Regions from separate parts of the Pseudomonas grandcourensis genome, predicted to be linked through region 2. Evidence: predicted binding sites of a transcription regulator. Region 2 holds the regulator's gene; the other holds the start of a gene.
The links. The regulator FliA, encoded in region 2, starts transcription of late flagellar genes. The targets are predictions, from matches to a motif close to CTAAAGTTTNNNNNNNNNNNGCCGNTAA.

Region 1 (11,221 bases), 380 kb from region 2:
AGGGCCATGATCACGATCTTGAGGTTCTCCCAGCGGGCGAAGGATTCGGTCAACGGTGCCTTGGAAGATTTGCCTTCGGCCTTCATTTTCATGAAAACCGGCGACTCGCTGAGCTGCAGTCGGATGTACACCGAGACGATCAGCAGCAGGATCGACAGCAGGAACGGAATCCGCCAGCCCCAGGCCTCGAAGGCTTCGGTGCCCAGAACGGTACGGCAGGCGAGGATCACCAGCAGTGAGAGAAACAGGCCGAGGGTGGCTGTGGTCTGGATCCACGAGGTGAAGAAGCCGCGCTTGCCCTTGGGTGCATGTTCGGCCACGTAGGTCGCTGCGCCGCCGTACTCACCCCCCAGCGCCAGGCCTTGCAACAGGCGCAGGCTGATCAGGATGATCGGCGCGGCGACGCCGATGGTCGCATAGCCGGGCAGCAAGCCCACCACGGCCGTGGAAATACCCATGATCACGATGGTGATGAGGAACGTGTGTTTGCGCCCGATCATGTCGCCCAACCGACCGAATACGATGGCGCCGAAGGGGCGCACGGCAAAGCCGGCGGCAAAGGCGAGCAGGGCGAAGATGAAGGAAGTCGTTTCGTTGACACCGGCGAAGAAGTGCTTGGCGATGATCGCCGCGAGGGAGCCGTAAAGGTAGAAGTCATACCATTCGAACACGGTGCCCAGGGACGAGGCGAAAATGACCTTGCGCTCCTCCCGGGTGATCCCGCGGTTGGGCGTGCTGCCCGTGGCTGTATTGTCGATTGCTGCCATGAGTATTCTCCGTCGTGCTCTTGTTGTAGGCCGGAGTTCCCACCATCACTTACCGTACCCAGGCCCTGGGCTGAAGTCATCGGATTACGTGGCTTGCATTCAGGTTGACGCCAGAAAATGCTGCAAGGTTCCATGAAGCATAATCGGCTTGCGGCAGATATCCACTTGCCATCATTTCATTGTAGGAGCGAGCAGGCTCGCTCCTACAGAGGGGATGTTTGCCGGGTTCAGACGCGGAACTGGTCCATCAGGCTCTGCTGCTGGTTCGCCAGACTGTTGAGCGACTGGCTGACCCGCGCCGATTCATTGGCCTGGCCCGACAGCGACTCGGTCACGTCGCGGATGGTTGCCACGTTGTTGTTGATCTCCTCGGCCACCGCGCTTTGCTCTTCGGCGGCACTGGCGATCTGCATGTTCATGTCGTTGATCACGGTCACCGCGTCGCCGATCTGGCGCAACGCCGTTACTGCCTGGCCAACCTGTTCGACACTGCCCTGGGCCTGACGATGGCTGTTGTTCATCGAACCCACCACCTCCTGGGTGCCGTTTTGCAGTTGCTCGATCACCAGACGGGTTTCTTCGACGGATTCCTGGGTGCGCCGCGCTAGGTTGCGCACTTCATCGGCCACCACGGCAAACCCGCGTCCGGCCTCACCGGCACGGGCCGCTTCGATCGCGGCGTTGAGGGCCAGCAGGTTGGTCTGCTCGGCAATCGCACGGATCACTTCCAGTACCGTACCGATCTTCTCGCTGTTGGCGGCCAGGCCTTCGACCTGGACCATGGCCGCGCTCATGTCGGCGGCGAGGTTGTCGATGCTGGTGGTGGTGCGGTCGATCACGGTCAACCCCTGACGGGTCGCCTGATCGGCATCGCGGGCGGCATGGGCCGCTTGCGCGGCGCTGCGGGCAACATCCTGGGCGGTGGCGCTCATTTCGTGGGAGGCGGTCGCGACCTGGTCCACCTGGCGGTACTGCTGCTCCATGCCGGCGCTGGTCTGGGCGGCGATGGCGGACGACTGGTCCGCCGTGCTGCGGGCGTCCTGCACCGAGCGTTTCACTTCGGCAATGATCGGTTGCAGTTTGTCGAGGAAACGGTTGAACCAGCCGGCCAACTGGCCCAACTCATCCTGCTTGTCGTAAGCCAGGCGGCGGGTCAGGTCACCTTCGCCGCTGGCGATGTCTTCGAGCATGTGCGCCACGCCGAGGATCGGTCGGGTGACGCTGCGGGCCATCAGCCACACCAGTATCAGGCCGAGCAGCGCGGCAAGCACGCCCAGGCCGAGTTCGACCAGCGTACCGGCGGTGTTGCTGTCATCGAGTTGCTTTTTCAGGGCTTCGGCGGGGCCGACCAGGACTTTCTCCGGCACGTCGAGCAGCACGCCCCAGGATTTACCGCCGGGAATCGGCTGGAACGGCGCCAGCACCTTCAGTTGCTGCTGGCTGTGCAGGCTGGCGGTTTTGCTGCTGGCGGCGAGCATGCGCAGCAGTTCGGCGCCGCTGGCCTTGTCCACGGCGTCCAGGCGCTGGCTGAGTTTGCCGGCGTCCGGGCTGTAGCCGGCGAGCAGGCCGGCCGGGCTGATGATGCTGACGCTGGTCTGGCCGTCATAGAGCTTCTTGCTCGCGCCCAGGCTGACCGCTTGCAGGCTGTTGAGGTTGATGTCCACCGACAGCGAGGCGATGACCTTGCCATTGACCATCAGCGGGAAAACGATGCTGGTCATCAGCACGTTCTGACCGTCGATCTCATAGAAGTAGGGTTCGATCACGCACGGCTTGAGGGTGGTGCGCGGGCAGGTGAACCAGGCGTTGGCCGCTTCGCCGCTGGGGCCGGTGCTGGTGTCGGCCATGTCCTTTTCCGGCAGCGCCATGGACGTTACCTTGCCCGGCGTCGGCTGCGACCAGTAGAGGGCGAAACGGCCCTTGTCGTTGCTGCCAAGCTCCGCTTGACCGGCGAACAGTTCGTCCTTGCCGTCCAGCCCATTGGGTTCGAACACCAGGGACAGACCGAGCAGCTCCGGGTTGGCTTGCAGGGCCGACTTGACCTGGCGGGTCAGGTCTTCGCGCAGGTCGAACGCATCGAGAAAGCGCTTCTCGGCCTGGTCACGCAGGAACAGCACCTGCCGCGAGAAGCCGTGGCCGTACTGATAGGCATCCATGAACTGCTGGCGAATCCCCAGCGCCTGGTTTTCCCCCTGGGACTCGATCCGCGCCTGGGCCGCTTCGGTCAGCATCTCCATGCTCGAGGCTTTCACCAGCTCGGAGCTGTGCTCCATGCGGTACAGCGAAAGACCCACCAGCAGGGTCACGATGCCCGCCAGGCACAGCCCGGCCAGCAGGGTGATTTTCCATTGAATGGAAGGTTGTCTGAGCGACATGGAGACGTCCTTATTCGATAAATATCTGAGACTTTGCACTGTAGCGGCCGCGATCCGGCTTTCTTTATGCAGCGCTTCGAATAAGGTTTGTAACTGTTTTTGTGGCGAGGGGGCTTGCCCCCGTTCGGCTGCGTAGCAGTCGCGATCCAGACAACTCGGTATGACCGGACAATGTAGGGGGCCGCTTCGCGCCCCAACGGGGGCAAGCCCCCTCGCCACAGGTCATCACATGCATATACATATCGCCATTGCCCAAGTGCTTTGACACCGCGCCCGCTCTGCGGCAAAGTGCGCGCCCTCTAATAAAACCCATTCCTATTATCCGCTGGCGGCTCTCGCAGACTGCCGGCCGGACTCTTTTCGCTTGCCCAGAGGTATGACAATGAATGCAGTAATTGCCGCGGTCGGCATCATGCTGATCCTCAGCCTGTCCCGCGTGCATGTGGTGATCGCCCTGATCGTCGGTGCGCTGGTCGGTGGATTGACCGGTGGCCTGGGCATCGAGGCAACGCTCAAGGCTTTCAACAGCGGCCTCGGCGGCGGGGCGACGGTGGCGTTGTCCTACGCCTTGCTCGGTGCTTTCGCCGTGGCCATTGCCAAGTCCGGCATGGCCCATGCGCTGGCCGACAAGGCCCTGGCCATGGTCGACCGCCAGCACGCCAGCGGCGGTGGCCAGGTCAAATGGCTGCTGATCGGTCTGCTCTGGGTCGTGGCAATCGCTTCGCAGAACATCTTGCCGATACATATCGCGTTCATTCCGTTGCTGGTGCCGCCTCTTCTTTATGTGCTGACCAGGCTGCAACTGGACCGTCGTCTGATCGCCTGCGTCATGACCTTCGGCCTGATCACGCCCTACATGTTCCTGCCGGTGGGCTTCGGCAACATCTTCCTCAATGAGATCCTGCTGGCCAACGTCGCCCGCAGCGGCGTGGACATCAGCGGCATCAACGTGACCCACGCCATGGGCATCCCGGCCCTGGGCATGGTGGCGGGCCTGCTGATCGCGTTTGTCAGCTACCGCAAGAAGCGTGTCTATGACCTGGCGAAGATCGAACAGGTCGAGCAAGTGGCGGTGCAATACAACCCGCTGAGCCTGATGGTGGCCGGCGTGGCCATCGCAGCGGCCTTCATCATTCAGTTGTTGCTCGATTCGATGATCATCGGTGCACTGGTCGGCTTCCTGATCTTCTCGGTGTCGGGCATCGTCAAATGGCGCGACACCGACGACCTGTTCACCGAAGGCATGAAGATGATGGCGATGATCGGCTTCATCATGATCGCCGCCTCCGGGTTTGCCGAGGTGATGAAGGCCACCGGTGAGGTGCAGACGCTGGTCGAGTCGTCGGCGGCGTACATCGATCACAGCAAAGGCGTTGGCGCCTTGCTGATGTTGCTGGTGGGATTGCTGGTGACCATGGGCATCGGCTCGTCGTTCTCCACCGTGCCGATCCTGGCGGCGATCTTCGTGCCGCTGTGCGTGCAACTGGGCTTCAGCCCGTTGGCGATCGTGTGCATCGTCGGCACCGCCGGTGCCCTGGGCGACGCCGGTTCGCCGGCTTCGGATTCGACCCTGGGGCCGACCTCCGGCCTGAACATCGATGGTCAGCATCATCACATCTGGGACACCGTGGTCCCGACCTTCTTGCACTACAACCTGCCGCTGCTGGCGTTTGGCTGGGTGGCGGCGATGGTCTTGTAACACCCGGAACCCCTGTAGGAGCGAGCCTGCTCGCGATTTCGGTCGGTCAGCCAAGTAAATGTTGACTGTGCCACCGCTATCGCGAGCAGGCTCGCTCCTACAAGGGATCTTCAATGGTCCCTCTAATCGAGTTCAACTTTTGATTTGGCGTGCCGTTAAAGCTTTTACCCACGCCAACAAAATCAAAAGAGTGAACGTCATGCGCATGAGCCTCAAGGCCAAAGTCCTGTCCCTTGCCGTCCTCCCGGTGTTGCTGTTTGCGCTGGTCATCAGCCTGACCACGCTGTTCATTCTTCAGGATCAGGCGCGCAAGGAAGTAGAGCAGACCCGCGAGCGCCTGCTCAGCGATGCCAAGGCGACCCTGCAAAGCTATGTGGCCGTGGCCATGACCACGATCAAGCCGCTCTACGACGCGGCCGCCCCCGGCGATGAGGCGGCGCGGGCCCAGGTGATCAAGCTGCTGTCGAGCATCACCTATGGCAAGGACGGCTACTTCTTCGGCTACGACTCCAACACCGTGCGCCTGTTCAAGGCCAACAGCCCCGACGGCGTGGGCCAGAGCTTCAAGGACAACCGCGACCCGAACGGTGTCTACGTCAACCGCGACCTGGTGAAAGTCGCCAAGGACGGTACGCACTACCTGCAATACAGCTCGCCATTGCCCGGCAACACCCAAGTGCTGGTGCCCAAGCTCGGCTACACCGAATACCTGCCGAAGTGGGACATGGCGGTCGGCACCTCGGTCAACCTCGACGGCATCGAAGCGCAAGTGGCCGTGGTCGAAGCCAAGGTCCAGGAGCGCATGCAAGGCATGGTGCTGAGCATCGTCGGCGTGGCGGTGGTGGTGCTGCTGGTGATCGCCGCTGCCGGGATGTTGCTGGCCAACACCATTCTGCGTCCGCTGCATTTGATGAAAGCCAACCTCGACGACATCGCGGCGGGCGAAGGCGATCTGACCCGCCGCTTGACCATCACCAGCCAGGACGAACTCGGTGAACTGGCCGGCTCGTTCAACCGTTTCGTCGACAAGATCCATGGCCTGGTACGGCAGATCACCGAAATGACCTCGCAACTGACCGGACTGGTGAATCAGGTGTCCGACCAGGCCAACCGTTCGGACCAGGCCATGGAACGCCAACGTCACGAAACCGATCAGGTGGCCACGGCGATCAACGAAATGTCGGCCGCCGCCCAGGAAGTGGCCAAGAGCGCGCAAAACGCTGCGGTGGCAGCCCAGCAGACCGACGAAGAAGGGCAGGCGGCCAAGCGCGTGGTGGCCGGCAGCATCGAGAAGATCCATGCCCTGGTGGACGACATCCGCAGCAGCGGCGTGTCTCTGGACAGCCTGCAAAAAGACGTGTCGTCGATTGTCAGCGTGCTCGGGGTTATTCGCTCGATTGCCGAGCAGACCAACCTGCTGGCGCTCAACGCGGCCATCGAAGCGGCCCGCGCCGGTGAGGCCGGGCGCGGCTTTGCGGTGGTGGCCGATGAAGTGCGCGCACTGGCCAGCCGCACGCAAATCAGCACCCAGGAAATCCAGGGCATGATCGACCGCTTGCAGGCCGGCACCCGGTCGGCGGTGGAGGCGATGCGTCGTTCCAGCGAAGCCGGCGACGGCACCTCGGCCCAGGCCAACGAGGCGGGGGCTTCGCTGGACACCATGGCGCAGCTGATCGCGACCATCAATTCGATGAACGCACAGATCGCCAGTGCCGCCGAAGAACAGACCGCCGTGGCCGAAGAGATCAACCGCAGCGTGCACCAGATTGCCGTGGCGGTGGACAGCGTGGCGGATGAAACCCAACTCGGCGCGCAGACTTCACGCAGCCTGGCCGACCTCGGTCAGCGCCTGGGCAGTCTGGTCGGGCAGTTCCGGATCTGACTGATTTGCAACCTGTGGGGTTTGAGACTGGCAGGAGCGACAGCCACTACACTTGTTCTGTGCATTCGAGCACTGGACGACCTTGCTAGAGGAGTCAGCCCCATGATTGACCGCGAAAGTATCTGCGATTGCCCGAAATGTTCCTGCAAACTCGGTGAACATCCGATTGCCCGTCACGGCAAACACTACTGCTGTGAAGCCTGCGCCAAGCACCATGAACACGGCGAGGAATGCACCCATAAAGGTTGCAAGTGCGCTCATGGCTGACAATCGCGAATGAAAAGTGGAGCCTAGTCCGGCTCCACTTCCAGTCTCAGGCTGTCATCCTCCAGGCGTTCGCTGTGGCGGACGGTGCCTTGCAAGCGCCGCCCTTCGACCCGCACCACCAAGGTCTTCGCTTGCTCAAGATCCTCCGGCAGTGGCGCCGCGACGCGAATGGCGAAGCAGAATGGGTCATTTTCGACCTGTTCCAGGCCGATCAGGCACTCGACGCTTTTGGTGATGCGGTCGGTCGGCGCGTCCAGACCGTAGTCCAGCTGCGCAGGGCTGTAGACGGGTGTTGCGCTCATATCCCTTCCCCCGAACTTGATGGTTACCGGATATTAGTTCGCCGGCCGCCACTTGACGTTTTCCACGCCGAATTTTTCAGCCATCGGCTTGCTGGTCTTTTGCACCTTCTCGCGTCCGAACCGGGGGATTCGCCCCACCCCCGCGTCACAGCTCGCCCAATGCCAGGCTTCTGCGTTATCCATTTTTTCCAGGCGGATGATGAATGACTTCGCAGCGCCATGGAGGGTGTACTCGATGACGAATAATTTTGCACTGTTCATAAAGCCCCGGTTCCTCCCTGTTGTACATAGAAGGATCGCACGCCATCAGGAAAATTCCTTCGGATTGTCGGACGGCGGCGGTTGCTGGCGACAAGTTCGGCGCCCCGTTACCATGGAACCTTCCCGAACCCCCAATGAACATTGACCATGGCCCTCGCCGCACCGCCTGACCTGAGTGACACCGATGTGCCTGTGCAACCGCTGGCTCGCACCTATCCGCGCGGGTTGTACATCGAGCCCCATGAGCACGTCTGGGGCCAGTTGCTGTATGCGATGAGCGGGGTGATGTGGGTCGAGACGCCGCACGAAGCACTGGTGGTGCCGCCGCAGCGGGCGGTGTGGTTGCCACCCGGCGTACCTCATGGAATTCGTGTGGTGTCCGACCTGCAAATGCGCAACATCTATTTGCGCCCGTCCCTGGCGGCGACCCTGGATGACAGCGTTCAGGTGATCGAGGTCGGCGGCTTGCTGCGTGAGCTGATCGTCGGTCTGGTGGAGCAGGGCAACGACGGGGCGCCCGAGTATTACGACGCACTGGTGGGCCTGGCGCTGCTGGAGCTCAAGCGGGCCAGGCGCTCGTTGCTGAAAATCCCGCTGCCGGACGATTCCGACCGACGGCTGATGAACCTGTGTCAGGCGGTCATGGCCGCGCCTTCACTGGACATTCCTTTCGAACAACATGCCGATAACGCCGGAGCCAGCGTGCGCACCCTGGCGCGGCTGTTCAAGGATGGTTTGGGCATGGGCTTCGCCGAGTGGCGGCGTCAGGTGCAACTGGCGACGGCGGTGGCCGAGCTGATCCAGGGTGTACCGGTCAGCGTGATTGCCCGGGAGCTGGGCTATTCGCCGAGCAGCTTCAGCGATATGTTTCGTCGTGAACTGGGCGTTGCCCCTTCACAGTTTCCTGCGGCGCAACGCCAGGACTGAATTCGCCGTGGCCATGCTTTGGCCGAAATTCAGAAGCACTTGGCCGATGCTCAAAGGCGTCGCCCTCTAGACTCGGCGCATACCTCAATTGCCCCGGAGTCTGCCATGAACTACCTCGTGTCAGTGGCCATCGGTCTGGGCGTCGGTCTGCTCTACGGCGCCCTGGACTTTCGTTCCCCCGCACCCCCGGCCATCGCGCTTGTGGGCCTGCTCGGCATGCTCGCCGGCGAAAAGCTCTGGCCGATGGGGCGAGAGTTGGTGGCTGGCTGGATTTCCTGAACCCTTTTCGACTCGATGGATACGCCCATGAAAGCTCTGCAATTCGATAAAACCGGTGATCTCTCGGCCCTGCGCTACGTCGAGGTGCCTACGCCCGTGCCCGGCGCCGATGAAGTGCTGGTCGAGATCAAGGCCGCCGGCCTCAACCCCAGCGATGTGAAGAACGTGCTGGGGCGTTTCCCCTACACCACCTTGCCGCGGATTCCCGGTCGAGACTTTGCCGGCGTTGTTGTGGCTGGCCCGCAGGCGCTGATCGGTCAGGAAGTCTGGGGCACAGGCAAGGAACTGGGCTTTTTCGCCGACGGTTCCCACGCGCAGTTCGTCAAACTGCCGGCCAACGGCGTGGCGCTCAAACCCACGCATTTGAGCTTCGCCCAGGCCGCCAGCCTCGGTGTGCCCTACACCACGGCGTGGGATGCGCTGGAACGCAGCCTGGTGACGGCCGAAACCCGATTGCTGGTCATCGGTGGCGGGGCGGTCGGCAGTGCCGCGCTGGCCTTGGCCAAGGTGCGCGGTGCCCGGGTGCTGGCGGCCGCGCGGCGTCCGGAACAGGTCAAGGACTTGCAGGACCAGGGTTATCAGACCCTGCTACTGGATAAACCCGAAGACTTGGGCGCGCAGGTCAATGCGGTGTATGCCGGCGGCGCCGACGTGATTTTCGACACCACCGGTTTCTGGCTGCCGGCCTCGGTACCCGCCCTGGCCACGTTCGGCCGCATCGCGATCATCGCGGCGCCCGTGGAGGGTCACGTGCAGTTGCCGGCCCTGGCGTTGTATCGCAAGGGTGGCTCGGTGGTGGGAATCAACTCGCTGCTGTACGGGGTGCAGGCGTGTGCGGCGATGCTTGAGCAGTTCGGCCGGTTCTTCGATCAGGATTTGTTGCCGTTGCCGCAGGGACTGTTCGAATCACCATTGGCTGAAGGGCTGGAGCGCTATGCCGAAGTGAATCAGGGCAGCGGTGACAAGGTGATTCTGCTGCCATAACCGCTCCCACAGGGGCACGGCTCACCACTGCATCTCCTGCAAAGAAAAGGGCTCGATTGCTGTAGGATTAGTTACCTAGACTCCAAGAGGTAACCCCATGAGCGAGCCGATTCGCCTGACCCAATACAGCCACGGCGCCGGTTGCGGTTGCAAGATCTCCCCCCAGGTGCTGGAAGTGATCCTGGCCGGCAGCGGGGCGCAGAACCTCGACCCGAAGCTTTGGGTCGGCAATGCCTCGCGCGATGACGCGGCGGTGTATGCCATCGATGAGGAACGCGGCGTGGTCTCGACCACCGACTTTTTCATGCCGATCGTCGACGATCCCTTCGATTTCGGCCGTATTGCCGCCACCAATGCCATCAGCGACATCTATGCGATGGGCGGCGATCCGTTGATGGCGATTGCGATTCTGGGCTGGCCGGTGAATGTGCTGGCACCGGAAGTTGCCCGGGAAGTGATACGCGGCGGTCGTTCGGTGTGTGACGAGGCGGGCATCCCGCTGGCAGGCGGGCACTCCATCGACGCGCCAGAACCGATCTTTGGCCTGGCTGTCACCGGCCTGGTGGAAAAGCGCCACATGAAGCGCAACGACACCGCCACCGCCGGTTGCCTGCTTTATCTCACCAAGCCCCTGGGTATCGGCATCCTTACGACGGCCGAGAAAAAGGGCAAATTGCGCAACGCCGACATCGGCCTGGCCCGGGACTGGATGTGCACCCTGAACAAACCCGGCAGCCGCTTCGGCAAGCTCGACGGCGTGACCGCGATGACCGACGTCACCGGTTTCGGCCTGCTTGGGCACCTGGTGGAAATGGCCGATGGCAGCCAGCTCACGGCGCGCATTGAATACGACCGCGTACCGCGCCTGCCGGGGGTGGAATATTACCTGGAACAGGGCTGCGTACCGGGCGGGACGCTGCGCAATTTCGACAGCTACGCCAGCAAGCTCGGACGCCTTCAGGAGCTGCACAAACGTGTGCTCTGCGACCCGCAAACCAGCGGCGGCCTGCTGATTGCCGTGACGCCTGAAGGAAACGAGCAATTCCTCTCGGTGGCCGCCGAACTGGGCCTGAGCCTGGAACCGATCGGTGAACTGGTCGAGCGACAGAGCAACGCGGTCGAGGTGTTTTGATGTACGTCGACTGCACCGATTACCGCGACATCTTCCTCAACGACCGGCCAATGATGGATGCCCGCGCGCCGGTCGAATTCAACAAGGGCGCGTTTCCCGGCGTGATCAACCTGCCGTTGATGAATGATCATGAACGCCAGCGGGTCGGCACCTGCTACAAGCAGCACGGCCAGCAAGCGGCCATCGTGCTGGGGCATCAACTGGTGTCGGGCGCGGTCAAGGCCGAACGCATCCAGGCCTGGGCCGATTTTGCCCGGGCGCATCCGGATGGCCTGTTGTATTGCTTTCGCGGCGGCCTGCGCTCGCAGATCGTCCAGCAATGGCTCAAGGACGAGGCCGGCATCGA
Region 2 (11,221 bases):
CGCTGGCGGTATTGTCGTCGGACATCGATGACCTGCTGCGCATCGCCCATGAGCCCGTGGACATGGCGATCATTCACAGCCTGCAAGTCGTGGGCTGGAGCACCTTGTGGATGGCGTGCGGGCTGATCCTGATCGCTGCGGTGGACGTGCCGGTGCAGCTCTGGGAAAGCCACAAGAAACTGCTGATGACCAAGCAGGAAGTGCGCGACGAGCACAAGGACCAGGAGGGGCGGCCGGAGGTCAAGCAGCGGATTCGACAACTGCAACGCGAGATGTCCCAGCGACGGATGATGGCGGCCATTCCCGAGGCCGACGTGGTCATCACCAACCCGACCCACTACGCCGTGGCCCTCAAGTACGACCCGGAAAAGGGTAATGCGCCGGTATTGCTGGCCAAGGGTAGTGACTTCCTGGCCCTGAAGATCCGCGAGATCGCGGCGGCCAATGAGATTTTGCTGCTGGAATCGCCGGCGCTGGCGCGGTCGATTTACTACTCCACCGAGCTTGAGCAGGAGATTCCGGGTGGGTTGTATCTGGCGGTTGCGCAGGTGTTGGCTTACGTTTATCAGATTCGACAGTACCGGGTGGGTAAGGGCAAGCGACCGGATCCGCTCAAGGATGATCTGCCGATTCCGCCGGATTTGCGGCGGGATTCCTGATGCGATTAAGCGCTGGAAAGATCGCGGCCTTCGACAGCTTCTACAAGTAATACGTGCATCTGGAGTTGCCGAAGGGGGCGAAATTTTTTCCTGTCATTATGATGGGTCTTGATAGTTTCGAAGCGCGTGATCTCGAATGTATTGTGCTCTTCTGATTAAAGTCTTACCTGCGGCTTCACTCATAATCGTTTTATAAGGTTCTGGTCCGTTACCTTGGGCTTGATGGTGAAAGAAACTGAAACTATCATCGAAGAAATCGGTGCGTAACGTTTCCTGTCCTAGAGCGTTGGTCATCGTTATGGAGGTTTTGGGATTGGGGATACCATTCTTGTCGAATGAGACTCCCTGTTTTTGATGCTGAAAATATTGGGCTGTGGAAAGTTTTGGATCTGTTGTAAATGTTAATGGCTTGATATCGCCAGAGTCTTTTACGGCTTTCTCCAATAGGGCTCCTTCTCTGGTTGATGTCTGTATTTTTTCGGCGACTTGCTTCTTTATGAGCTCGCTTTTATAGCGCATTTTTTTAGGCAGTTTTGATAGTGAAACGCTATTTTGTATTTTATGTAATATTGATTTCTTTAAATAAGTTGGGATGGCAGTCATGAAAGAATACGGGGTGTGCCCATTTCGATCGTGACGGTTGATCGGATCCCCCATGCAATATGCATACGAATTCAATCCACCTCTCCCAAACGGACTCCAACTATCCGGACTGTTAAACCGCATCAAAACCGGATTAAACGCCCGATACCCATTCCCCAGCAAATAATGCCCGGTCACCGGATCCGGCCGTTCACCGTTGAAACCAAGCAGGCTGAGTAGCCCGTTCTCGTCAGGGCGATGGCCATAGGGTGAATAGGCAATGGGTTGAGTTGGACGATCCGCCTTGAGCGTCTGTAACACCGAGCGCTGCTGATCGGTGACCAGTAGCTTGGTATCGGGTATATCACCCTCACTTCGCTGCTGCGCCAACAACTGATCACCGTGCTGAACGATCGAGTAGCGCATCGCCCCCTGTACCTCGGTAGCCAACCTGCTTTTGCAGTAAAAGCGCTGGCGCTCGGGGGTATCTGGCAGTGCGTGGCTGGTCAGTTGATCAAGAGGGTCGTAGTGGTATTGGCAGAGTACGGTCTCGCGCAGCCCGTCCTGAGAGGTGCGGCGGCAGTACCGACCCCATCGCGGGCAAGCCCGGCTCCCACAGGTTTTGTGTTGGTCGTGAGATGGGCGGCAGCGGGGACGGCCTCTTCGCGCAAGCAAAAAGGGGACCAAGCAAAAAGGAGCAAAAAGAGCAAAAAGGGGACAGAGCAAAAAGAGAGCAAAAAGGGGACGCCCATTAGCCGGTCTCAAGTCAAGGCTAATGGGTGTCCACTTTTTCCTTTAACCATGACCCGAGATCGGTTAATGGGTGCCTCCTTTTTCTATGGCTCGCTTCACTAAGCGGTCGAAGCTATCCCCCCCGGACTTGATTGTTGGAGGCGCTTGGTGAGCCAGATCTACTAGGGAAAAGTTGCTCTTCATAATGGGGTGGAGCGCCACTCGTGTAATTAAGAACATTATTCCTGTTGAAGCGTTTGATTCTTATCTCGGTAACTCGCAAAGCCTCGTCGTTCAGGAATTGGTTGGCTCTATCGAGGGTCTTATTAGCATTGGCTAGTGTGTTGTCGTTTAGTAAATATTTATTTTTATGTCTAAGTTCACGAAGGACCTCGACATGCTTGTATACATCTGCCGTGGTTTCGAGGTAGATACGGTGTATTGTTTCAGTATCGGTTATTTTAAACCCGGGATTTTCAAGATATCTGAATTCTAGACCTATACGCTGCAGCTGCGAATTGATAGTCTGTTCAATTAAAATCTTTTCGGGTGAGGTGCCTTGGGCTGCCGCCACTTTTCTTAACTCTTTTGTGGTGTTAAAATTTACTTTTTTTGTCCGGCGTAATGAATCTATTGTGTTTTGTGCTATTGGGGTTGTGTTCCGTGACATAACGTTAACAAGGTTTTTTATAAATCCATGTCCTGTCGGATCCGCCCTGTTGATAGGGTCTCCTGCGCAATACGCATACGCATTCAACCCTCCCTTCCCAAACGGACTCAAACTGTCCGGACTATTGAATCGCATCAACACCGGATTAAACGCACGATACCCATTCCCCAACAAACAACACCCAGTCACCGGATCCGGTCGTTCACCGTTGAAGCCGAGCAGGCTAAGTAACCCGTTTTCCAGTGGACGATGACCGTAGGGCGAATAGGCGGTGGGCTGAGATGGATGATCCGCCTTAAGCGTACGCAATACCGAGCGCTGCTGATCGGTGGCCAGCAGCGTTGAATCGAGTAAATAACCCTCACTTCGCTGTTGTGCCAACAGCTGGTCGCCATGCTGAACGATCGAATACCTCATCGTCCCATGTATCTCGGTGGCTAGCCTGCTTTTGCAGTAAAAACGCTGGTGGATAGGGGTGTCCGGCTCTAATTGGCTGATCAGGCGATCCAGAGGGTCATAGCTATAGCGGCAGAGCAGGATGGGTTGTGTGGATTCCATGGAGGTCGCTCCAGATTCTCAAAGGGAGGGCGATTGAGTATCGGTCGGTCAGTCGCAGGTGGGTACTAGCAGAACTGATAGGTTCGGTAGTCTTTGTGACGGGTGGGCAGTCCGGAACGCCGCAATTCCTGTGGGAGCGAGCTTGCTCGCGATAGCGCTGGGTCTGCCAACAAGTATGTTTGTTATGCCGATGTCATCGGGAGCAAGCTCGCTCCCACAGGGTTCTCCGTTGTTTTGAAATTTACCCTTTTTCTGAAGCCGCACAGGCTTGCGCCATACGCACAATCCCCCTCCAGGCAAAAGTTGGAAAGCTTCTTGCAGTAGCCGCTCTGCGCCTGCTTCAGGCGTCAAAAGTTTGCTTTAAAGGAACGGGGAAAACCGGTGGATCGCTCTCAGTTAATCAACAGTGCCCGCAGCAACATTGCCGACCTCAGTCGAGGCAATCTGGGCGTGCCGCTGTTGCTGCTGGTCATGCTGGCGATGATGATGTTGCCGGTGCCGCCGTTCCTGCTGGACGTGTTCTTCACCTTCAACATTGCCTTGTCCATCGTCGTGCTGCTGGTGTGCGTTTATGCCTTGCGGCCGCTGGATTTCGCGGTGTTCCCGACCATTTTGCTGGTGGCGACGCTGTTGCGCCTGGCGTTGAACGTGGCCTCCACCCGGGTGGTGATGCTGCACGGCCAGGACGGCCATGCCGCCGCCGGCAAGGTGATCCAGGCCTTCGGCGAGGTGGTGATCGGCGGTAACTACGTGGTTGGTATCGTGGTCTTCGCGATCTTGATGATCATCAACTTCGTCGTGGTGACCAAGGGTGCGGGGCGGATTTCCGAGGTGAGCGCGCGTTTCACCCTTGATGCGATGCCCGGCAAGCAAATGGCGATCGACGCCGATCTCAACGCCGGCCTCATCGATCAGAACCAGGCCAAGCTGCGCCGGATGGAAGTGGCCCAGGAAGCCGAGTTCTACGGTTCCATGGACGGTGCCAGCAAATTCGTTCGTGGCGACGCCATCGCCGGCCTGTTGATCCTGTTCATCAACCTGATCGGCGGCATGGCGGTCGGGATCTTCCAGCACAACATGAACTTTGCCGACGCCGGCAAGGTGTACGCGCTGTTGACCATCGGTGACGGTTTGGTGGCGCAATTGCCATCACTGTTGTTATCGACAGCTGCAGCGATCATGGTGACCCGAGCTTCCGGTTCGGAAGACATGGGCAAGCAAATCAATCGCCAGATGTTCGCCTCGCCCAAGGCGCTGGCGGTGGCGGCGGGGTTGATGGCGGTCATGGGGCTGGTGCCCGGCATGCCGCACTTCTCGTTCCTGAGCATGGCGGCCCTGGCGGCCGGTGGCGCTTACCTGTTCTGGAAAAAGCAGAACGTCGCCAAGGTTCAGGCCCTGCAAGAGGTCAAGCGCCAGCAGGAACTGCTGCCGTCGCCGGCCCGCGCCCAGGAAACCAAGGAGCTTGGCTGGGATGACGTGACGCCGATCGACATGATCGGCCTGGAAGTGGGTTATCGCCTGATTCCGCTGGTGGACCGCAACCAGGGCGGCCAGTTGCTGGCGCGGATCAAGGGTGTGCGCAAGAAGCTGTCCCAGGATCTGGGCTTCCTGATGCCGACCGTGCATATCCGCGACAACCTCGACCTGGCGCCAAGCGCCTATCGCCTGACCCTCATGGGGGTGATCCTGGCCGAGGCGGAGATCTACCCGGATCGCGAGCTGGCGATCAATCCGGGGCAGGTCTACGGCACGCTCAACGGCATTACCGCCAAAGATCCGGCTTTCGGCCTGGAGGCGGTCTGGATCGAAATCAGCCAGCGCGCCCAGGCGCAATCCCTCGGTTATACGGTGGTCGATGCCAGTACAGTAGTGGCTACCCACTTGAACCAGATACTCTACAAGCATTCCAGTGAACTGATCGGTCACGAAGAAGTGCAGCAACTCATGCAATTGCTGGCCAAAAGTTCGCCAAAACTGGCCGAAGAGCTGGTGCCGGGTGTGGTTTCGCTGTCGCAACTGCTCAAGGTGCTGCAAGCGCTGCTGGCCGAACAAGTGCCTGTGCGCGATATCCGCAGCATTGCCGAGGCGATCGCCAACAATGCCGCCAAGAGTCAAGATACCGCCGCGCTGGTGGCTGCCGTGCGGGTTGGCGTATCCCGCGCAATCGTCCAAAGCATTGTAGGCACTGAGTCGGAGCTGCCAGTCATCACGCTGGAGCCAAGGTTGGAACAGATATTGCTCAATAGTCTGCAGAAGGCAGGACAAGGCTCGGAAGAGGGCGTTCTGCTGGAGCCAAGCATGGCTGAGAAGCTGCAACGTTCTTTGATCGACGCGGCGCAGCGTCAGGAGATGCAAGGTCAGCCGGTGATTCTGCTGGTGGCTGGTCCGGTTCGCGCGATGCTCTCGCGATTTGGCCGGCTCGCAGTCCCGGGTTTGCATGTGTTGGCTTACCAGGAAATCCCTGACAACAAGCAAGTGACCATCGTTGCGACAGTAGGGCCCAACGGCTGAGGTAGTGGTTTATGCAAGTTAAGCGTTTTTTCGCCGCCGATATGCGTCAGGCCATGAAGCTGGTTCGCGACGAGCTGGGCGCTGATGCGGCCATTATTGGCAACCGCCGGATCGCCGGGGGTGTCGAGCTGACGGCTGCGCTGGATTACAAGCTGTCGGCGCTGGCGCCGCGGGTTCCGAACATGGAGCTCGAAGACGAGCTGCGCAAGACTCAGTCGCGGATCGTCACCGCCCAGGCCGAATTGAGCCTGCGTGGCGATGGCGAGAGCGACAATGCCACCAATCGCCAGTTGTTCGCCGGCTTGCCGTTGACCGCCGCCGAGCCGCTGATCGAGCCGACCTACGCCGAACCCCGTCGCCCCGCGCCGGCCGCTGCGCCAACGTCCGGTGGCGTGGATCCACGTGCGTTCGACTCGATGCGTTTCGAACTCAACAGCCTGCGCGAACTGATGGAAGTCCAGTTGGGCTCCCTGGCCTGGAATCAGCTGCAAGGCAGCCGTCCGGACCAGGCCAACCTCTGGCGTCGCCTGCAACGCATCGGCCTGTCCGGTCCGCTGTCGCGTGACCTGCTGGCGATGATCACCGATATCGAAGAGCCTCGTCAGGCCTGGCGCATGTTGCTGGCGCACCTGGCGCGCATGATCGTTACTCCGGAAGTCGAGCCGCTGGAAGAGGGCGGTGTGATCGCCATGGTCGGCCCTGCCGGCATGGGCAAGACCACCACCCTGGCCAAGCTGGCCGCCCGTTACGTGCTCAAGTATGGCGCGCAGAACATTGCGCTGGTGAGCATGGACAGCTTCCGCATCGGTGCCCAGGAGCAGCTCAAGACCCTGGGGCGCATTCTCAATGTGCCGGTGACCCACGTCGATCCGGGCCAGTCCCTGGTGCAGGCCCTGGAGCCATTGCTGCGCAAACGCGTGGTGCTGATCGATACTGCCGGCCTGCAGGCCAGCGATCCGGCCCTGCGCATGCAGCTCGAAAGCCTGGCCGGTCGTGGCATCCGCTCGAAAAATTATCTGGTCCTGGCAACCACCAGCCAGAAACAGGTTCTAACGGCCGCTTATCACAGTTACAAGCGTTGTGGGCTCGCAGGCTGCATCCTGACTAAACTGGATGAAACGGCAAGTCTGGGCGAGGTGTTGAGCCTTGCCATCAGTCATGAACTGCCGGTGGCTTACCTGACCGATGGCCCGCGGATCCCGGATGATTTGCATCTGCCGCGTCGTCACCAGTTGGTCAGCCGCGCCGTGAGCGTGCAAATGCAGGAAGAACCCAGCGAAGAAGCCATGGCTGACATGTTCGCTGACATCTACCACAGCCCGACCAAGCAGGTTGGCTGAGGTAAAAATGAACAGTTTTTGTACCTACATCGATGGTCTGCCATGCATTGTTCCGTTTGTGAACGCGCAGCCAGTAATGTGGCCTCCGTCTATGCAAGACAAGGTAAAGAAATAACATGGGCAGCATGCATCCCGTACAGGTGATCGCGGTGACCGGCGGCAAAGGTGGCGTCGGGAAAACTAATGTGTCAGTGAACTTGTCCCTGGCTTTGGCCGAGCTTGGCCGGCGCGTCATGCTGTTGGACGCCGACCTGGGACTGGCGAACGTCGACGTTCTGCTGGGCCTGACACCCAAACGTACCCTGGCCGACGTGATCGAAGGCCGCTGCGAACTGCGCGATGTACTGCTGCAGGGACCCGGCGGCATCCGTATCGTTCCGGCCGCATCCGGCACTCAGAGCATGGTGCATCTGAGCCCCGCGCAACACGCCGGCCTGATCCAGGCCTTCAGTGATATCGGCGACAACCTCGACGTATTGGTGATCGACACCGCTGCGGGCATTGGTGAGTCGGTAGTCAGTTTCGTCCGTGCAGCCCAGGAAGTGCTGCTGGTGGTGTGCGACGAGCCGACCTCGATCACCGATGCCTACGCCTTGATCAAGTTGCTGAACCGCGACTACGGCATGAACCGCTTCCGCGTCCTGGCCAATATGGCCCAGAGCCCGCAGGAAGGACGCAACCTGTTCGCCAAGTTGACCAAGGTCACGGATCGCTTCCTCGACGTCGCCCTACAATACGTCGGTGCGGTGCCTTACGACGAAAGCGTGCGCAAGGCCGTGCAGAAGCAACGCGCCGTCTACGAGGCCTTCCCGCGTTCCAAGTGCTCGCTGGCGTTCAAGGCCATCGCGCAGAAGGTCGATACCTGGCCGCTGCCTGCCAACCCGCGCGGGCACCTGGAGTTTTTCGTCGAGCGGCTCGTGCAGCAGACAGCAGGACCTGTTCTATGACAGCCAGCGGCTACAACCTCTACAAGAAGTCGGCACGTGATGCGCAGTACGAGCTGATCGAGCGTTACGCGCCGCTGGTTAAACGCATTGCCTACCACTTGCTGGCGCGTTTGCCGGCCAGTGTCCAGGTCGAAGACCTGATCCAGGCCGGGATGATCGGCCTGCTTGAAGTGTCGACCAAATATGACGCCAGCAAAGGCGCCAGTTTCGAGACGTACGCGGGCATACGAATCCGCGGCGCCATGCTCGATGAAGTGCGCAAGGGGGATTGGGCGCCACGTTCGGTTCACCGCAATACGCGCATGGTCAGCGATGCCATTCGCTCGATTGAAGCTAAAACCGGCCGTGACGCTAAAGATCACGAAGTTGCGGCCGAACTCCAATTGAGTCTCGACGATTACTACGGGATTTTGAACGACACCCTGGGCAGCCGGCTGTTCAGTTTCGACGACCTGTTGCAGGACGGCGAACATGAAGGGCTGCACGAGGATGGCGCGAGTGCTCATCTCGAGCCGTCACGCGACCTGGAGGATGAACGCTTCCAGGCTGCGCTGGCGGATGCGATTGCCAATTTGCCGGAGCGTGAGCGACTGGTGTTGGCGCTGTACTACGACGAAGAGTTGAACCTCAAGGAAATCGGTGAGGTCCTGGGGGTCAGCGAATCGCGGGTCAGCCAGTTACACAGCCAGTGCGCGGCCCGTTTGCGGGGGCGTTTGGGGGAGTGGCGAGCGCGCTGAAGGCAGTGTGGGGACACTGCGAACGAGGCTGGTGTGGTGTTGAACTGCGCCGGTCGCGATCTGTTGTGCTCCAGACAGTCATTGAGTGCTTTGCCGGATTGATTGAAATGGCGCGTCCAGGTGCTGGGCGCGTTTAAGACTGCTTGGAGGTCGAATTGGACAAGAACATGAAAATCCTCATCGTTGATGACTTCTCAACGATGCGGCGGATCATCAAGAACCTGCTGCGTGACCTTGGGTTCACCAACACCGTCGAGGCCGACGATGGCACTACCGCCATTCCGGTGCTCAACAGCGGAAGCATCGACTTTCTGGTAACGGACTGGAACATGCCTGGCATGACCGGTATCGATCTGCTGCGCCACGTGCGTGCCGATGAAAAGCTCAAGCACCTGCCGGTACTGATGGTGACCGCTGAAGCCAAGCGCGAGCAGATCATCGAAGCGGCCCAGGCCGGCGTTAACGGCTATGTGGTCAAGCCCTTCACGGCCCAGGCGTTGAAAGAAAAAATCGAGAAGATTTTCGAACGCATCGGTTGATGAGTGCGCCACGGGGGAGCTATGGGCAATAACGAAACTTCATTGGGCGATTTTGAATCGACCCTGAAAAAACACGCCGTCGAATTGGTCGCGAGCCTTGAAAAGGGCAAGTTCGGCGACGCGGTGCAATTGATCCATGAGCTCAACCAGACCCGTGACCGCGGCCTGTATCAGGAAGTGGGCAAGCTCACTCGCGAACTGCATAGCGCGATCGTCAATTTCCAGATTGACCCGCACATGCCGCAAGCCGAAGAAGTGTCGCAGATCACCGACGCCACCGAGCGTCTGGGGTATGTGGTCAAGCTGACCGAGGCCGCGGCCAACCGCACCATGGATCTGGTGGAAAGTGCCACGCCGCTGGTCAATGGCCTGGCCGATGAAGCCAAGGTGTTGAGCGCGGACTGGGGGCGTTTCATGCGTCGCGAAGTCGGCGCCGAAGAGTTTCGTGAACTGGCCCGGCGGGTCGACGGGTTCCTGACGCGCAGCGTCACGGACAATCGCGCGGTGTCGGGCAACCTCAACGACATCCTGCTCGCCCAGGATTACCAGGACCTCACGGGCCAGGTGATCAAGCGTGTGACCCAGTTGGTCACCGAAGTTGAAAGCAACCTGCTCAAGCTCGTGCTGATGGCCAGTCAGGTGGACCGCTTTGCGGGCATCGAACATGACCGTGAAGCGATGCTTGCTGAAAAAGATCCACAAAAACATCTCTCTCAGGGTGAAGGTCCGCAGATTCATGCCGATAAAAGAGAAGACGTTGTGTCCGGTCAGGACGATGTGGACGATTTGTTATCCAGCCTGGGATTTTAGAGTTTTAGAATTTTAGGTTTTTTGGGTTTTTAGACCTGTAGGAGCACCCCCTTAATGAGCTTCGGCGCCGATGAAGAGATCCTTCAGGATTTCCTGGTTGAGGCCGGCGAGATTCTAGAGCAACTGTCCGAGCAACTGGTCGAGCTGGAAAGCCGTCCGGATGATGCGGATCTGCTCAATGCAATTTTTCGCGGTTTTCACACTGTAAAAGGGGGCGCCGGCTTCCTCCAGCTCAACGAGCTGGTGGAGTGCTGCCACATCGCCGAGAACGTGTTCGACATCCTGCGCAAGGGTGAGCGTCGCGTCGACTCGGAACTGATGGACGTGGTTCTCGAAGCGCTGGACGCGGTGAACAGCATGTTCAGCGAAGTCCGCGAACGCAGCCCGATCACGGCCGCGACACCGGAACTGCTCGCGGCGCTGGCCCGTCTGGCCGAGCCGCAATCGGCTGACGAGGTGGCTGCGGCACCTGTCGCCGCCGTGGTCGAAGCGCCTGTGGCTGAAGCCGAATCGGGCGATATCACCGACAATGAATTCGAACAGCTGCTGGATTCGCTGAACGCAGTAAAGGCCCAGGCCGAGGCCCCGGCGGCTGCTCCAGCGCCTGCCAGCAATGCCGCCGGCAGCGATGAAATCACCGATGCCGAGTTCGAGTCGTTGCTCGATCAGTTGCACGGTAAAGGCCAGTTCGCCATCGATGCAGTGGTCCCGGCGTCCGCTGCGCCAGAAGCCCCGAAAGCGGCCGGCGACAGTTCCGATATTACGGACGACGAATTCGAAGCACTGCTCGACCAGTTGCACGGCAAGGGTAACTTTGCTGTCGAGGCTTTGGAGTCGGCCATTGCTTCGGTGCCTGCACCCGCGGCACCAAGCGCGATGGCGGCCGGCAGCGATCTGATTTCCGATCACGAGTTCGAAGCGCTGCTCGACGAATTGCACGGCAAAGGCAAGTTCACTGAAGTCGGCACAGCGACTGCGGTCAGCGGTTCGAGCGCTTCCGTTGCGGCACCGGCAGCCAAGGCTGCAGCGCCGAAACCCGTGGCCAAGGCTCCTGAGCCAAAAGCCGAAACACCGGCCCCTGTGCCCGCCGCTGCACCGGCTGCTGCCCGTGCCCCGGCCGCGCCACCGGCGGAAAA

Region 1: a site for FliA is predicted at 4,973-5,000, ahead of AABM52_RS09675 (methyl-accepting chemotaxis protein). Genes of this name have one in related genera too.

Annotation. Positions count from the first base shown of each region.
Region 1 covers NZ_CP150919.1:2,152,152-2,163,372, forward strand. The annotation lists gene AABM52_RS09660 (MFS transporter) at 1-767, opposite strand, end outside; gene AABM52_RS09665 (methyl-accepting chemotaxis protein) at 995-3,142, opposite strand; gene AABM52_RS09670 (Na+/H+ antiporter NhaC family protein) at 3,525-4,841, shown strand; gene AABM52_RS09675 (methyl-accepting chemotaxis protein) at 5,041-6,723, shown strand; gene AABM52_RS09680 (metallothionein) at 6,826-6,990, shown strand; gene AABM52_RS09685 (hypothetical protein) at 7,014-7,292, opposite strand; gene AABM52_RS09690 (DUF6555 family protein) at 7,326-7,553, opposite strand; gene AABM52_RS09695 (helix-turn-helix transcriptional regulator) at 7,701-8,480, shown strand; gene AABM52_RS09700 (DUF1427 family protein) at 8,586-8,759, shown strand; gene AABM52_RS09705 (zinc-binding alcohol dehydrogenase family protein) at 8,787-9,743, shown strand; gene selD (selenide, water dikinase SelD) at 9,841-10,875, shown strand; gene mnmH (tRNA 2-selenouridine(34) synthase MnmH) at 10,875-11,221, shown strand, end outside.
Region 2 covers NZ_CP150919.1:1,776,856-1,788,076, forward strand. The annotation lists gene flhB (flagellar biosynthesis protein FlhB) at 1-659, shown strand, start outside; gene AABM52_RS07840 (RHS repeat-associated core domain-containing protein) at 756-1,667, opposite strand; gene AABM52_RS07845 (RHS repeat-associated core domain-containing protein) at 2,107-3,201, opposite strand; gene flhA (flagellar biosynthesis protein FlhA) at 3,583-5,712, shown strand; gene flhF (flagellar biosynthesis protein FlhF) at 5,724-7,052, shown strand; gene fleN (flagellar synthesis regulator FleN) at 7,169-7,999, shown strand; gene fliA (RNA polymerase sigma factor FliA) at 7,996-8,736, shown strand; gene AABM52_RS07870 (chemotaxis response regulator CheY) at 8,904-9,275, shown strand; gene AABM52_RS07875 (protein phosphatase CheZ) at 9,297-10,085, shown strand; gene AABM52_RS07880 (chemotaxis protein CheA) at 10,140-11,221, shown strand, end outside.